2 regions of the Brevibacillus choshinensis genome follow, and region 2 is predicted to be linked to the other one. Evidence: predicted binding sites of a transcription regulator. Region 2 holds the regulator's gene; the other holds the start of a gene.
What was found. Region 2 encodes LexA, which represses DNA repair genes until DNA is damaged. Its sites were predicted from a motif close to CGAACATATGTTCG; they were not measured.
Positions count from the first base shown of each region.

Region 1: the regulator LexA is predicted to act here: its motif matches at 4,558-4,571, upstream of JNE38_RS15470 (YolD-like family protein).

Region 1 covers NZ_CP069127.1:3,063,621-3,071,460, reverse strand. The annotation lists gene JNE38_RS15495 (catalase) at 1-295, shown strand, start outside; gene JNE38_RS15490 (GerAB/ArcD/ProY family transporter) at 362-1,459, opposite strand; gene JNE38_RS15485 (hypothetical protein) at 1,452-1,685, opposite strand; gene JNE38_RS15480 (Ger(x)C family spore germination protein) at 1,687-2,892, opposite strand; gene JNE38_RS15475 (spore germination protein) at 2,889-4,421, opposite strand; gene JNE38_RS15470 (YolD-like family protein) at 4,591-4,896, shown strand; gene JNE38_RS15465 (hypothetical protein) at 4,975-5,268, shown strand; gene JNE38_RS15460 (AAA family ATPase) at 5,498-7,159, shown strand; gene JNE38_RS15455 (MDR family MFS transporter) at 7,331-7,840, shown strand, end outside.
Region 2 covers NZ_CP069127.1:3,425,957-3,433,796, forward strand. The annotation lists gene ltaE (low-specificity L-threonine aldolase) at 1-935, opposite strand, end outside; gene JNE38_RS17280 (HesB/IscA family protein) at 1,048-1,350, shown strand; gene JNE38_RS17285 (HelD family protein) at 1,407-3,647, opposite strand; gene crcB (fluoride efflux transporter CrcB) at 3,684-4,052, opposite strand; gene JNE38_RS17295 (DUF896 domain-containing protein) at 4,138-4,335, opposite strand; gene yneA (cell division suppressor protein YneA) at 4,427-4,765, opposite strand; gene lexA (transcriptional repressor LexA) at 4,927-5,550, shown strand; gene JNE38_RS17310 (DUF456 domain-containing protein) at 5,595-6,080, opposite strand; gene JNE38_RS17315 (DUF4269 domain-containing protein) at 6,224-6,811, shown strand; gene ileS (isoleucine--tRNA ligase) at 6,856-7,840, opposite strand, start outside.

The sequences.
Region 1 (7,840 bases), 360 kb from region 2:
TCGCACCAACGATTTCAAGCAGCCGGGTGAGCGTTATCGAATGATGGAGGATTGGGAGAGAGACGAGCTGATCGCCAATCTCACCAATGCAATGCTCAGCTGTGACCCGCGAATTCAGGAAAAAATGATTCATTTCTTTACCCAATGCGATATGGATTATGGGAATCGGATCAAAAAAGGCGTGGAGGAAGGAAAGAGCAAAAGCGACGGGATTGGCGGCCCCATGGGAGCGACCAATCCTGGGCAGGCCGTTCGTCAAGCAGAAAATGAAGGACATCCTGCTGATCCTTATTAATCAGATTCATGCCAGAAGAAAAACGCACCCGCCACCTTTGGCTTGTGCGTTTTTTATATGGTATTTTTAACGTTTGGCCCAAGATGCACGCACCCAGTCTGCTACATAATAAAGGACAGGGATGATCTCCGCTAGTATAAGGAGGCTGACCATTCCGTGAATGGTCAAATGGGCAAGCTCCATTTTCGATCGGGCCATGAATAACGATAGACCCACCATGATGGCGGTCATGGATAAAGTGAACGGCTTGTGATCATGTAAGGAAAAGCTGTGAGTCAGTGCAATCACCGCGATGTACAGGAACAAACTGATTTTGATAAATAGGCTTGTGAGCCACACCGCAATCAGAACAGGATCAAGATTCTCCAGAAATGAGCCGGCTCGGATAAAGCGAATAAGCTCTAATTCGGGGTAAATCAGGTCTGCTGTCAAATGGGGTCCAAATACGAGCAAGGTAGATATGAGGCTCGTCAGGATAATAAACAGTGAGGAGATGAGTGCCCATCCCAAAGATCGGATGGTTTTTTGTGGTTGCGCAAAATAAGGGATCAAAAACAGGATGAAGGACATTTCTCCAAATAAAGCTGTGGTAATATAACTCGCATTTCCGATGTTGTCCTGCTGGAAATGCTGAAAGAAAGCGATGGTCATCTGGAAGTTCATATCCCGTACAACGAATAGCGGGATCATCAACATGCCAAAGACGCTTAAGAAGAAGATCCCTTGCGCACACCTGAAGATGGTTTGCACACCTGAGCGGACAGCATAGGCGATACAAATGCTGATAAGTGTTGCGACCGCCCAATCAGGAGTCTCGGGAAGGTAAACCTCTACCAGGAAGTCCTGCAGCTCACGCAAGACAAATGCTCCGCTGAGCAAGCTCGTGAAGATCATGATGGCGATGAGAGGATAGTGCAGCCACCTTCCAACTATGAATTTGCCATAGACAGCAAAGGAGGCAGTGGGACGTTTGATGGCCAGCCGAAAGGAGAGATAGGTAATGACAAAGCCGCAAATAGCTCCCAAGCAGAGGGAGATCCAGGTAGAATATCCCGCCTCCGTCACCATTGTTGACAGGCGAAATCCAAGCACGGTGGTAAAAAGGTATTGGGTGAACAACATATAGATTTGTGATTGCGTGACTTTACCCTGCTCGTTATCCATTTTCGTCTCTCCACACAATGAACGTTTCGATCGGTTGAAAAAGAAACTCAATTACTTTGGCAAACTGGAAATCTTCCCGAAAATAATACAGAGCTTCAAAGCTGAGAAAGCAAAAGAGAAGAAACCCAACGACGATCCGTTTCGTTCGTTTTTTTCGATTTGCTTGCCGAAGATAATGCAGCTCATAGAAAAAGATGATTCCAAAGACAAAGGCTACGATAAACATGTCAACCCCCTGTTGATGGCTCTGTGGGATGAATGTGAACAGGGTTTTTATTGGTCCCTAGCCGTTTTACGGTGATTTTAACATGAGGGATGACCTTCACGTTCTCGCGATACATTTTCCGCCACCGTGGGGCCACTTCCTTCCACACGCTTGGGGCATACCAATCCAGGTAAGAACTGAATTGAAAGACATCCGCTCCGGCATGCTGCGAGCGCTCTACGGCTTTCGTCATCCGGATCTTAATCAATTCTTCGAGGCTTCTCTCCAATTTTTTGATCTGTTCCGGATCCTGCAACGGAAGGGTGGACTGCGAAGAGATCAAGGAAGCGTCCGCTTTGCAATGAATATGCATCGTGATTTGATCTCCCGCGATGACCGGTTTGATCTTGGAATGGGACTGGTTGATCATAAAATCGAGTGGCTTTCCATCTGTAGGAGCATTCACCGAAATTTCTGCGTCCCTCATTTTTCCGAGAATCCACATGGCCCCCCTCATTTCATAAGTCGTGAGAATATGAACTAGTTTTCCTTGCTTGAAGATAGCTGCTCCATCTGTTCCAAGCCAGTTTTGCACCTCGTTTTTTTCGCTGGGGATAGCTTTGGTTTCGATTTTCAGCATGGGTATGATCATGTCACCCCCGTAATAAGAAGCGACCAAACAATCCTTTGCGGTCGTATCGATCGTCACAAGCTGATTGCCATAGGCGAGCAAGATGTCTACGGGAAAGCGCTCAAAGATGATGGGAATCGTCGTAACTTCTTTGGCTTTGCCAGGTGCGATAAACAAATTGGTATTGATATGAAACCGAGGTTCACGAGAAATGAATTCCAGTATCTGGGAGATGCCGGCTTTTGCCAACTCCTTTCCGATTACCACTACGCTTGTTTGGCCAAAGGTGATCGTCCGAGATAAGTCGGATTGGATGAAGCGATACGCTTCACCGATGTCATGTCCGGTCTTGGTGATGGAAGTATAAGGCTTTCCGGTTAATTCACCGGTACCGCCTGACTGTCCTGGAATGAGGCGGTTCGGCAAAGGGAAAGAGAGGGTTATCTCGACCCCGTCTTTCACTTTATCTAAGAAAATGATGCGTACGAAACTGCGATTATTCAATTCTACGGACGACCAGCATCCCGTTAGTCCGCAGAAGGCGAGGACAGCAACGAAGAAAAGCGCGGCGGTTCGCCAATGTCGAATCGTACTCAATCGCCATCCTCCTCTCGCGTGCTCATGTTATTTCGCTGCCTGATCTTATTCATCCCTGCCGTGGATGGTCTTTTGCGCATGGACCACCACGGTGCCCTCACGTAGGTATCCTTGAGTTCACCTGGGATGAACGGTGTCATGGGTGCCAAATAGGGCGTGCCAAATGAACGTAAATTGATGAGGTGAATATAGATCAAAAGCAGGCCGCAAATGATGCCGAAGAGCCCAAACAACCCAGCAAAAATCATGATGGGAAACCGTAAAAAGCGAAAGGACAGGCCCAAATCATAGTGCGGGATGATAAAGGAAGCGATGCCCGTAAAAGATACGATGATGACCATTGCAGCGGAAACGATCCCCGCCTGCACGGCAGCGGTACCGATGATCAAGGCACCGATGATGGACACAGCTTGACCGATCGATTTGGGGATGCGTACGGCTGCTTCCCGCAAGGCTTCAAAGGAAACCTCCATGATGAAGGCTTCGATCAATGCAGGAAACGGAACGATTTCACGAGAAGCGGCGATGGTCATGAGCAGCTTAGGTGGAATCATTTCCGGGTGAAACGTCGTAATCGCAACATACACAGAAGGAAGCAGCAGTGAAATGAAAACAAACAGATAACGTATCCAACGAATCCATGTTCCTGCGATATACCTCTGGTAGTAATCCTCTGCTGATTGTAGCAGCATCCATAACGTGACGGGTGCGAGCAACACCATAGGCGTACCATCTATGATCATAGCGACCCGTCCTTCCAGCAGTGCTGCGGAAACGACATCTGGCCTTTCCGTATATTGCACCTGGGGAAAAGGAGAGAAAGGGGAATGGTCGAGAAATTCCTCGAGGTAGCTGCTGCCGAGTACCCCATCGATCTCGATGTTCGCAAGCTTCATCTTGACTTCATCCACCAGTTCCTTCTTGCAGATTCCCTGTATGTAGAGAATCATGACTTCGGTTTGGGTATGGGTGCCAAGGCGCATGGATTCGGTTTTGAACAGAGGGGTTTTCAGTCTTTTTCGAATCAGGGAAAGGTTGACTTCCGCATTTTCGATAAAGGCTTCTCGCGGGCCTCTGACGGTAGCCTCATTGGCAGGTTCATCGATGGTGCGCTGCTCCTGGGAGCCGAAAGGAAGCTGGATGATATTCTCCTCGCCATCAACCAGAAAAAGCACAGAGCCATCGAGCAAAGAGTGGAAGCCAGCACGCAGGCTGGTTATGTGATAATCAGAGACAGGCAGTTGTCTGCGCTCAAAGATTCTCTCGCGAAACTCACGGGAGCTCGTCTGCGAGAGAGTGAAGAGGGGACGTAGGAGCTCTTCCTGAAGCATTTGGATATCCACCATGCCTTGCAAATAAACCAGGGCGCATCGCTGCGAAGAACCGATCACGAATTGATGGTAAACAACGTCAAAGCGGTCCGTGAGTTGCTGGCGGAGCCATTCGATTTGCTCGTCAATGGAGGGTGTGATTGGATCAGATCCCCGATTGGTTTTGAAGCCTTTTCTGTTCCAAGCGATCTTTTTCATAAGAGCACCCTGATTTCCCAATGAATTCGTTTGTCGTATTTTTACACAATCTTCCTTGCATTATTCTTTTCGATAGCGCTACTCGTGCTACCGGGAATGATCCCCCTTGCGGAACGGAATCGATTGACGCATAATAGGAACATAAGTTCGTATTCGTGGAGGGTTGAGAATGAGCGAGAAATCTTCACATCACGCAGGAAGAGGCTACGAGGAGCTAGCATGTACATTGGTGCGGCGGCCGACGATAGAGGATGAAGACTTCGGGGAGATGTGTTTTCGAATCTATGACAGCACGCAATACAACTATCCCATTCAGGTACTATGGTTCGTCAGGGAATCTGGGTCTTTGGGCACGGTAGAATCAGCATGTGGACTGGTTCGGGAAATTGACGCCGAACAATATTTGGTCAAACTCGTCAACAAAGAAGATTCCCGATGGATCAAAGTCAAGGACATCGTAAGTGTGACGAAATGAAAGGATAAAAATCCGCATTGCTTATCCGCACCTGCGTTTTTCCTTCGCATAGGATGAAGGAAAAAGGTGGTGTAGAAGATGGGGTATTCACTGGCTGACTGGATGATTTACACGGTTTGGGCCATTTTTGGACTCATGATCATCGATTTTTTGATCGTACTGTTCCAGTCGTTTTGGCAAGGTTCCTTTCATCCCACTTTCATTCTTGGATATTTAAAAGATATACTCTATTACATCCTGCCGCTTAACATCCTGGTATCCATGTCCTCGATCGATCCGACTGGCTATGCCTTGTTGGTTTTTTACTTCATCGGCGGGCTTGCCGTTATTATCAAGTACGTGCTGGACATTAAAAGCAGATTTGCAACATAAAGGGTCAGCCTTCCTGTTTGGAGGGCTGTTTTTTTGATCCATAACCCATTTGGATGTGCTTATATTTTTGGTACCGAGACATGATTTGCTCGTCTCCTCGTATATATTTGTAAGGAATCACGGACACTTACGAAGCATCTCGCCTGGCATCCTCCACGAGGGGACGAGGCACCACAAAGTTTGTCTCCTCATACAATAATCAAAATATTTCGTAAAAGGGAGTGGTGCCATGAGGAGATATCAGTGGATCAAGTGGCGTAAAATCCTCCTCTGGCTCGGAATCATAGCGACGGTATTGATTGTCCTGACCGTGGGAGGACCGACTTACTGGGCAGTTGCCTGGGGAATTGTTTCACTGTTGTTTCAACTTCTATTTGCCATCCTGTTCATCATTATTCAGTTTGTTGCTTTGTTTTGGTTTTTAGCCCGCGGGCGAACGTATTGGATCTTGCCCGGTGAGACTGGCTCGACGTGGGAGGACTACCGCGGAAACCCCGAGATCGTGGAGAATGCCAAGCGGATCGTCACCCTGCTCAAAGGGGTAAAAGAGTTCAAGGAAATGGGAGGAGAAGCGATTCGTGGACTGCTCCTATGCGGGCCGCCAGGGACTGGAAAATCTTACCTAGCTCAGGTCATTGCCAACGAAGCACAGGTCCCTTTTGCGTATGCATCAGCACCCAGCTTTCAAAACATGTTCTTTGGGGTAGGGAATCTCAAGGTCATGGGGTTGTACCGAAAAGCGAGAAAGCGGGCAAGCGAATATGGGGCGTGCATTATTTTCATCGATGAGATCGATGCCATCGGGATGAAACGCCAAGGCGGGGGGATGATGGGGGGAGGCATGCTCGGCATGGGCGGTGCGGGTCTGTTGAATGAACTGCTGCTTCAAATGGATCCACCCAACATCGATAATACGAAAATTGCCAAGCTGATGAGGACTCTCGGCCTGAGGCGCAAGAAGGCAGAAAGGCCGGCAGTCATGACCATAGCGGCAACAAACCTCCCGGATATTCTCGACTCCGCTTTGCTTCGTCCGGGACGATTCGATCGTCAGCTGTGGGTTGATTCTCCCGACTATGATGGGCGGATCGATGTCTTTCAGTACTATCTGAAAAAAGTAAAACATGATGAATCGCTGACGCCAGAAAAAGCGGCCCTCGATACCATCGGGTACAGTCCCGCGCAGATCAAGCATATTGTGAACGAGTCCGTCGTCATTGCCCATCAACGGGGGGCTCAGGTCGCCAATTATGATGATTTCCGCGCCGCGATGGAAACGTACGAGTGGGGGATCAAGCAGCCTCTCCGTTCAATGAGCGACGATGAAAAGCGTAATGTTGCGTACCATGAAGCGGGCCATGCAGTGGCTCAGTTTTTTCTCAAACCGCATGAGCGCGTTTGGAAGGTGACGATCATCCGCAGGGGTGGGGCACTGGGGCTGGCAGCTACCAAACCGACACACGAGAGATACAACCGCAGTGACAGTGAGATTCTCGCCGCGATTCAAGTGTGTCTGGCAGCGCGCGCCGTTGAAGAAGAGTTTCTCGGGAAAAAGCTAAACGGTGTCACCTCCGATCTCCATCAAGCTACAGAGCTCGCAGGTGCTTATCTGGGGATTGTTGGAATGGGAGATGAACTGTTCAGCTGGCTGGCCACTGGATCCCGAATCGATGGACTTAAAACGCTTCGACCCAAAATCAATGAGCTGCTACGTGAGCAGATGGAGCTGGTAAAGAAGCTGGTCTTGGAATATGCCGACTTTGTCCACGCGATTGCGGAAGAGCTGCTAAAACGCGGAGATCTGACGGGTGAAGAAATCGAGGAGATTCATGCGCAGCTGTATGGACAGCGTCTTCCAGAGCCGGATGTGAAACCTGATGTGGAAGAATAGGGCTGCCCAGTCAAAAGAATAGGGAATCATTACAGGGTGATCATCTCCGTGTCGTTAGCGGGGATTGATCTCCCTTTTTGCTGTTACCTTTTAGTGGTCTTGGCCGGAATTTCCAATTGATGCTCCCTTATGGTTTGGGGAGGCTAAAATGACAAAGGAGATGATGTTAAAGTGAATCCAGACGCAAACGCCACTTTCCAGTCTCCCAAAGATGTTGGGGAAGTAAAGAGACTGCCTATTTTGATCTCGCTCATGATCGGGGCATTTTTCTCCATCCTAAATGAAACACTGCTCAACATTGCGTTTCCGCAGCTGATGATCGAGTTGAATGTATCGGCATCGACGTTGCAATGGCTAGCGACTGGCTACATGCTCGTTGTCGGTGTGCTGGTTCCGGCATCGGGATTATTGGTCCAATTGTTTACGACCAGACAAATGTTTTTGGGAGCCATGATCCTGTTCACCGCGGGCACTTTGGTTTGTGGAATTGCCCCGCACTTTTCCATTTTATTGGTCGGACGACTGCTCCAAGCAGCGGGAACCGGCCTGATGCTGCCTGTTTTGATGAATACGATTCTCGTTTTGTACCCGCCTGAAAAGCGAGGCGCCGCCATGGGGAGCATCGGGCTAGTCATCATGTTTGCCCCTGCAATTGGACCCACACTCTCCGGTCTCATTCTG
Region 2 (7,840 bases):
TCGAAATCAACGGCATAAACCCCTTGATCCGCCAAGCGTTTCAGGAATTCTACGGCCGTAGTCTGGATGGAGTCTGTTTTCACGAGGACAATGTTGGTTTCGACTGGTTCGACTTCCAAAGACAGATTGCGGAGCCCTTCTGCCAGCATTTTCGCATGGTTGTGGTCCTCCGCCAAACGCTCTGTCATGTCTGTGAGAGCGAGGATGCCCGGAGCCGCCAAATAACCGACTTGACGCAATCCTCCCCCCAGTTTCTTTCTCCACCATCTCGCCTCTTCGATGAACGCACGATCTCCCGCCAAAATGGAGCCTACTGGTGCGCTTAGTCCTTTCGACAAGCAAATTTGAACGGAAGTTGTGTACTGACTCAGCTCCCGAACATCTACACCCAGAGCGACTGCCGCATTAAAGAGTCGAGCTCCGTCCAAGTGTACGGGGATGCCATGCTTTTGTCCCACCTCGTAAACACTTTTCATCTTCTCCGGAGTAATGACTGCTCCACCTGCTCGATTGTGCGTGTTTTCCAGGCAGATCAGCTTTGTTCGGGGAAAATGGATATTCGTCGTGGAACGGATCGCCTTTTCCACATCTTCTGCGCGCAAGGCACCGCGTACACCTGCCAAAGTGCGTGTTTGGACACCAGCTAATGCCGACATCGCACCCCCTTCATAGTAAAAGATGTGCGATTCCGCTTCTGCAATGACTTCATCTCCGTTTACGCAATGGGTCAAAACCGCTACCTGATTTCCTTGCGTACCACTCGTGACAAACAATGCAGCTTCTTTTCCCAGCCGCTCTGCGGCGATTTCCTCCAGGCGATTGACAGTCGGATCCTCGCGGTAAACATCGTCACCTACCTCCGCTTCTGCCATCGCGCGAATCATGGCATCGGTTGGCTTGGTAACCGTATCGCTGCGCAAATCGATTTTCTTCATGGTTCTCCTCCCCATTGCTTCCTTCTTTCATTAAACTTTCAACATTGCATATCGATTTACCTCTTTGCTAATATGGAAGGGATCGATACATAAACGTTAGGAGACCTGTCCAATGAATGTGAAAATTACGCGCAATGCTGCGAAACAATTGAAAACCATTATGGACCAAGAAGAAGACAAAGATCTGAAACTGCGCGTATACATCACTCACGCGCACGGTGACCACGCTCACTACGGTTTGGCTCTGGACAAGCCCACTGAAGAAGACGAAGTTATTTCGACAGACAAAGAAATTGACGTAGTAGTGAAAAAAGACGAGCCTCTGCTGGACGGGATCATCCTCGATTACCTCTACCTCCCTGAAGAGGGCTTTGTGATTACCAACCCATCCAAAGGAAACACCGGCGACCACTAAGACTCGCTAAAAACCCCTTGCTGAATCAAGATCAGCGAGGGGTTTTTTGTTACTTCTTATTGTTTTATATACAATTCGTTCGGCATCCCGAGAAGCAAAGGTGGTTCCGTTCCTTCTCCATGTGCCATCACGAGGCGATGAACAGGACGCGTCATCGCGACGTATAGGAGTTTCGCGTCCCATTCGTTGTCATCATAGGTATCAACATCGAGCAAAAGGACGACATCAAACTGCAGCCCTTTGGTCAGGAATGCCGGCATGACAGTGACACCGCCGGGAAATTGGCTGTCTTTGCTGCCCAATAGCGTCAGACCCTCGATGCTTTCTTGCAAGCCTTTATACGCTTTTTTGCTGGCCCCGATCGTTTTCGTCACGATGGCAATCGTTTGGAAGCCTTCTTCCCGATAAGAGGCGACGCGCTGAGATATATCTTCCCAAAGCTTTGCTCGAGTCGCAGGGCTGATCATGATCGGCTTTTCCCCGTGCCTCAGTACCGGCTTTGCCAAAACAGTCTCAGGAAGGTCGATTTGCCTCAAGACCTCGTTTGCACATTGCATGATTTCTATGGTCGAGCGATAGCTTTGCGACAAGGTGTAGTACGATGGACGCAGCTTTTGGAAAATGCCTTGCGTTAATTCCTCCCACGAATGGATACCGCGATACGAGTGTATTCCTTGTGCGATGTCCCCCACAATCGTAAGTGATTGACTCTTCGTCGCAAGGGAAACGACGGCAATTTCCAGCGCACTCAGATCCTGCGCCTCGTCGATTACGGTATGGTCGAAGTGCTCAGCTTTGCTCATCCCTTCGATGATGTGCTGCAGATACAGCAGCGGTGCGATGTCCTCCGCTTCCATCCGCTCCTCAGCAAACAGCTTGTTTGACGATTCACAGACGTCCACAATGACACCATCCTCTATTTCAGGGGAAACCAGCTTTCGCAGAAGCTCGATGTCTGTAATCAATTCCCGGTAAGAAGCGAACGCCTCTAATGTGGGGAAGGATGACATATAGGTTTCGAGAATGGTCTCGAGCATTTTTTCAAACTTGGCCAAGCCCTGTTTGTCCAGATCGATTTTCAACTCGCGCAGATGCGCAAACATTTGCTTGTTCATTTCCTGCTTGATGTGTTTGCGCAAGGAGTCCAGCCGGCGCTGGTAAGGCAAGTGGGCAAATTGCTCCAAAAAGCTCTGACGAATGAAGTCCCCTGGTATCGTAAAGACTTGCTTGGTCTTGTTGTACTGGAAGCTCAGCTTCTTGAAGGGGATCCGTGTTTCGATTACATAGCGAATATACTGCTCCAGCGCTTCTTTGCACACCAGCGAGCCTTTAAATCGCAATCGATTGCGGGTCAATTCCTGCTCCCGCTCGTCCTGATCGGCTTCAAAAAACAGTTGGATCGGTTTGTCGGGACTTGTAATCCTCCAGCCTTTTGGCAAGAGCGGTTTGACGAGGCGAGCTGCCCAATCGATAAACGTCGACTGCTGCACATCATCTACCCCAAGCTCAGGCAATACGTCCGATATGTATGTAAGAAACATGCGGTTTGGAGCGAACACCATGAATTTTTTGGACATCATGGAATCCTGATAATTATAGATCAGATAGGACAGCCGGTGCAGGGCAATAGTGGTTTTCCCGCTGCCCGCTACCCCCTGCACGACAATCGGCCGCTCTTTTTCCGCACGAATAATGTCATTTTGTTCGGATTGGATGGTCGCCACGATATCCTTTAGACGGCTGTCATTGGCCTGGTTCAGGTTGGCGGCCAAAAATTCATCGATGAAACCTTCCTGCAAGAAATCATCCGGATCTCCCATCTCGCGGTGTATCGTCTCTTTCACTGCGCCATCATAAATCCCGGTGATTTTTCCTTGCTCGATTGCGAAATTACGCTTTAAGGTTACTTCTCCACGGACGATTTCTCTTCCCATCCGGTAAAAGGCGTCTTTGCTCTCCCCAGAATAATAGAGGCTGGCAATCGGTGCTCTCCAGTCGACAACCACAGAGTCAAACGTATCTCCCCGCACAATTCCCCGCTTGCCGATGTAGACCTGATCCAGCTCGTACACTTCATCCTTCATAAAGTCTACCCGTCCGAAGTATGGCTTTTCACGTCCCTGGTCCTCAAGATAGCGCAGATCCTTCGACTTTTTCGAATTCACGACTTGTTTTACGTAGTCGTCGGTAGCTTCCCGAATATCCTCGCGTAATTGCGTGATTTCACTGTCAATTATCGCGATGGTGTCATCCAGCTTCTTTTGTTCCCGTTCGTATTCCCGGTGTTGGGTACTCATACCCGTCCCCCCTCTCAGTCCGTTCATTTCGCATTGCTATGTCCATTGTCGTGCCAGCCAAATACCTGCCGCACACGAAAGCAAACCAACCGTCACGCTCAGAAGCGCATACAACAACCCTCGAACAATCTGGCCATCTCCCCAAAAAGAAATGACCTCCAGAGAAAAGGTGGAGAATGTCGTAAATCCCCCCATTACCCCTGTGGCAAACAATAGATACACTTCCGGTGACAACATTCCCCGTTCTTTTCCCCATACAGACAGCAAACCAATCAGAAATGAACCCACGACGTTCGCGAGCCATGTTCCGATCGGCCACCCCGGCTGATTCGCTATCAATGAAAGACCATAGCGCATCATGGATCCGAGTGCTCCTCCTGCTGCCACCGCAATCCATGGAATCATTATGCTTTCCCTCCCATGCTCGGTTCGGAACAAAAAGACACCCTAGCTTGCAGCAAGGATGTCTTTGTTATCAATATCTGTTATCTTACTGTTTCCGACCATTTTCTTCAAGGTCTTCCACGTAACGGATGGAATCCAGGTTTGCTCTCAAAGAAAGCTTTACAGCATCGATATACTTTTGACGAAGTGCTTTTTGCTCGAGCTTTTCTTCCTCGGACAATCCGACCTCTTTTGACTTTTTCACCAGTTCATTAATGCGCTTGATTTCTGCGTCAGATACCACTACTGGTTCCTCCCCACCTGTAAGTAATGCCGCTCCATTATACCATATCCCAAGGGCGGTGCAAGCAGGTCGGGCGTCAGTGAATGGGAAGTTATTCCGGAAGCGGTATTCTCAAGGTCTGGCCAGGGTAAATCATGACACCTTCCATGTCGTTTATTTCTTTGATCGCCGCTACAAGCTCATTCACGTCCATCTTCGCTTCCTCTTGATAGCGAACAGCCAGCTTCCACAAGCTATCTCCGGCACGCACTGTGATTTCCTTTACCGGCGGAGCCACCTCTACACCAGAAGCAAACACCAGTTCGGTCAACAAATAAAAAAAGAGAGAAAAACTAATCAGAAACAATAGAGCCTGTCCTCGGGTAATGCCGAAACGAGTGCGTCGAACTACCTTCTTTTCAAAGCGATTATGTACAGTCAATACAGACATCAATATCTCCTCCTACAAACGTACGTTCTGTTCTCTTGTTACCATCATATATGGGAACGTATGTTCATGTCAACAAAAAAGATCCGAACTTATGTTTGTCGAACGCAAGATCCCATGGTATAATATAGGAAAACATGTTCGAGAAAACTGAGGTGTCTCTTATGTCAAAACTTTCGAATCGACAGCAGGCCATCATCGACTTCATCCGAAAAGAAGTCCGCGATAAAGGCTACCCACCTTCCGTACGGGAAATCGGGGAAGCAGTCGGACTTGCCTCCAGCTCTACTGTACACGGACACTTAGCTCGCTTGGAAAAGAAAGGCCTCATTCGGCGCGACCCTACCAAACCTCGTGCCATTGAGCTCTTGTCTGAGGAAGATCGCTTTCAAGATGATTTTGAAGATTCCGTTGTTCGTGTGCCCGTCATCGGGAAAGTCACTGCAGGTCAACCGATCACAGCCATTGAAGATGTCGAGGAATATTTCCCATTGCCGGAAAACATCGTAACGTCGGACAAGGTGTACATGCTCCGCGTATCCGGTAACAGTATGATCGACGCGGGAATTCTCGATGGCGACTACGTCATTGTCCGTCAGCAGCACGTTGCGAATAACGGTGATATCGTAGTGGCGATGACCGAAGAAGATGAAGCCACTGTCAAACGCTTCTTTAAAGAGAAGAATCATTTCAGACTCCAGCCGGAGAACGCCACGATGGAGCCGATCATCCTCGACGCCGTTTCGATTCTCGGTAAAGTCATCGGAGTCTATCGCTTGATTCACTAATGATTGCAAGTAAAAAGGACAGCCTCTGCTGTCCTTTTTTGCGCCTATGCCGCGATGAAAAACCAAATGATCATCGTCACCTGGAGCACGACTTTGACGACGGCACTTCCCAAAAATCCGATCAATGAGCCAAAGCCTGCCTTGATGGCTTTTTCCATCGTTTGTTTTTGCATGAAGAGTTCTACCAACACGACGAAAGCGAATGGAAGAATGATCATACCGAACGGCGGGAACAAGAAGATCCCGAGCAAAATCCCGATGATCGCCGCAAACGAAGACCACTTAGATCCCCCGTACTTTTTCACAAAATACATATTGGTCAAGAGATCTGCTCCGTACAAGAGCACACTGAGCGCAATCATCCCCCACCAAAAGGATGACGGAAGTCCCGCACCCGGATCTGCAATAAAGAAGTGATAGATCAGGAAGCCGCCCCATAGCAGGATCGTATCAGGTAATACCGGCAGAAAGATTCCGGCGATACTCAATACAAACAAAGCTACCACAATCACCCATAAAAGTATATCCACTACCCCCACTCCTCTCCCTATGGTATACGAGTCAAGCTCATTTTCGTTGCAGTCTGTTTGACAACCGACTACAATCATTTCACACCCCTATTCTATGATCGTTACCCAATTCTTCGGGACCAAAACACGATGGAGGCATCCACATGAAAAACTGGCGTGATCTCGCTTATTTGCAATCCGGCAATGCTCGCCAACAGGCTGCCTGGAATGCCATCTCGCAAATCCGGCTGATGGAATCCTTGTGTGCGTACGATCCCGTTCTCGCCGGCACAATCCCCCTGCAAATCGATGTTCCGGATAGTGATCTCGATATCATCTGCGTGAGTCATGACCTGGATCGCTTTGATGCTGATGTGCGTGCAGCATATGGCAGCATGGAAGGCTATCAGGAGAGCCGTATTCTCGTATCTGGCAAGGATTCCAGCGTCATCGGATTTTATGCACATGACTTCTGGTTTGAATTGTTCGCTCAATCTGTCCCGGTCGAACAGCAAAATGCATACCGCCATATGGTTATCGAGGATCGATTGCTCTCGATCGGCGGTGAAGAGGCTTATCGGGATATTCGAATGCTCAAAGCGAACGGCATGAAAACCGAGCCTGCCTTCGCTCACTACTTCCATATCCCAGGCAATGACCCTTATCAGGCACTTTTGGAGCTAGAGCGCTACCATACGGAAGAGCTTACGTCCTACATTCTCCTCTTCCAAGAGAAAAACCAGTCCAGATAATGCTTGCCGGACTGGTTCCTCCTTATCAGGTGCCTTGCAGCATGCTACTCCACTCGCAGGCCAATGCTTTTCTCTCCAAAGGAGACTCTCTCCATCGGGTTGCCGGCTTCATATCGGACCTGGTCAAGAAGCACATGGCTCCTCAATACATGATCAAATTGCTCCAGCGCTGCTTTCACCTGCGCATCTACATCCAACGTAAGGGTAATGCGCTTTTCGATCGGTAAATCCAGCTTCTTGCGGTAATCCTGAATGACCCGGATGACCTCGCGCACGATGCCCTCCTGCCTCAGGTCCTGCGTGATTTCCGTATGCAATGCCACATGGATTTGGTATCCTGAAGCCCAAGCGTAGCCCATCTTCCCTTGCTTCTCCACAAGCAATTCCTCCAGCGGGATTCGCACCGTTTCATTCTCCAGAACCAGATCCAGATACCCGTTCTGTATCACCTGTTTTGCCTCAGAGTCGCTCAACTCTTTCAGGCCGTTTTGAATGGGGGCCACTTGTTTGCCGTATTTTTTTCCAGCCACTTTCAAATTCAGTTTGAAGCGGTATGTTACGAAGCTGCTGTCATTTTGCTCCGCCCGAATGCTCTTTACATTGATTTCGTCCATAATGATCGCCGCATATCGCTGGACATCGAACGATCGTTCGCTTATGACGATCAGTTCTGACAAGGGCTGGCGTGTCTTGATCCCTGTCTCGTTTCTGATGTTGCGAGCCAGCTCAACGATACGGCGAACCGTTTCCATTTCCGCTTCCAGCACCTCATCGATGGCACTTGGATCTGCCGACGGATAGTCTGCCAAATGCACGCTGTCATCCCCTGCCAAATTGCCGTAAATGTCTTCTGCAATCAGAGGCGCGTATGGCGCGATCATTCGAGCGAGCGTAACCAGGACTTCGTGCAACGTCTGGTAGGCAGAAAGTTTGTCTTCGGTCATGCCGCTGCTCCAAAAGCGGTCACGGGAACGACGAATGTACCAGTTGCTCAGCTCGTCGATGAATGTCTCCAAGTGCATGGCGGGA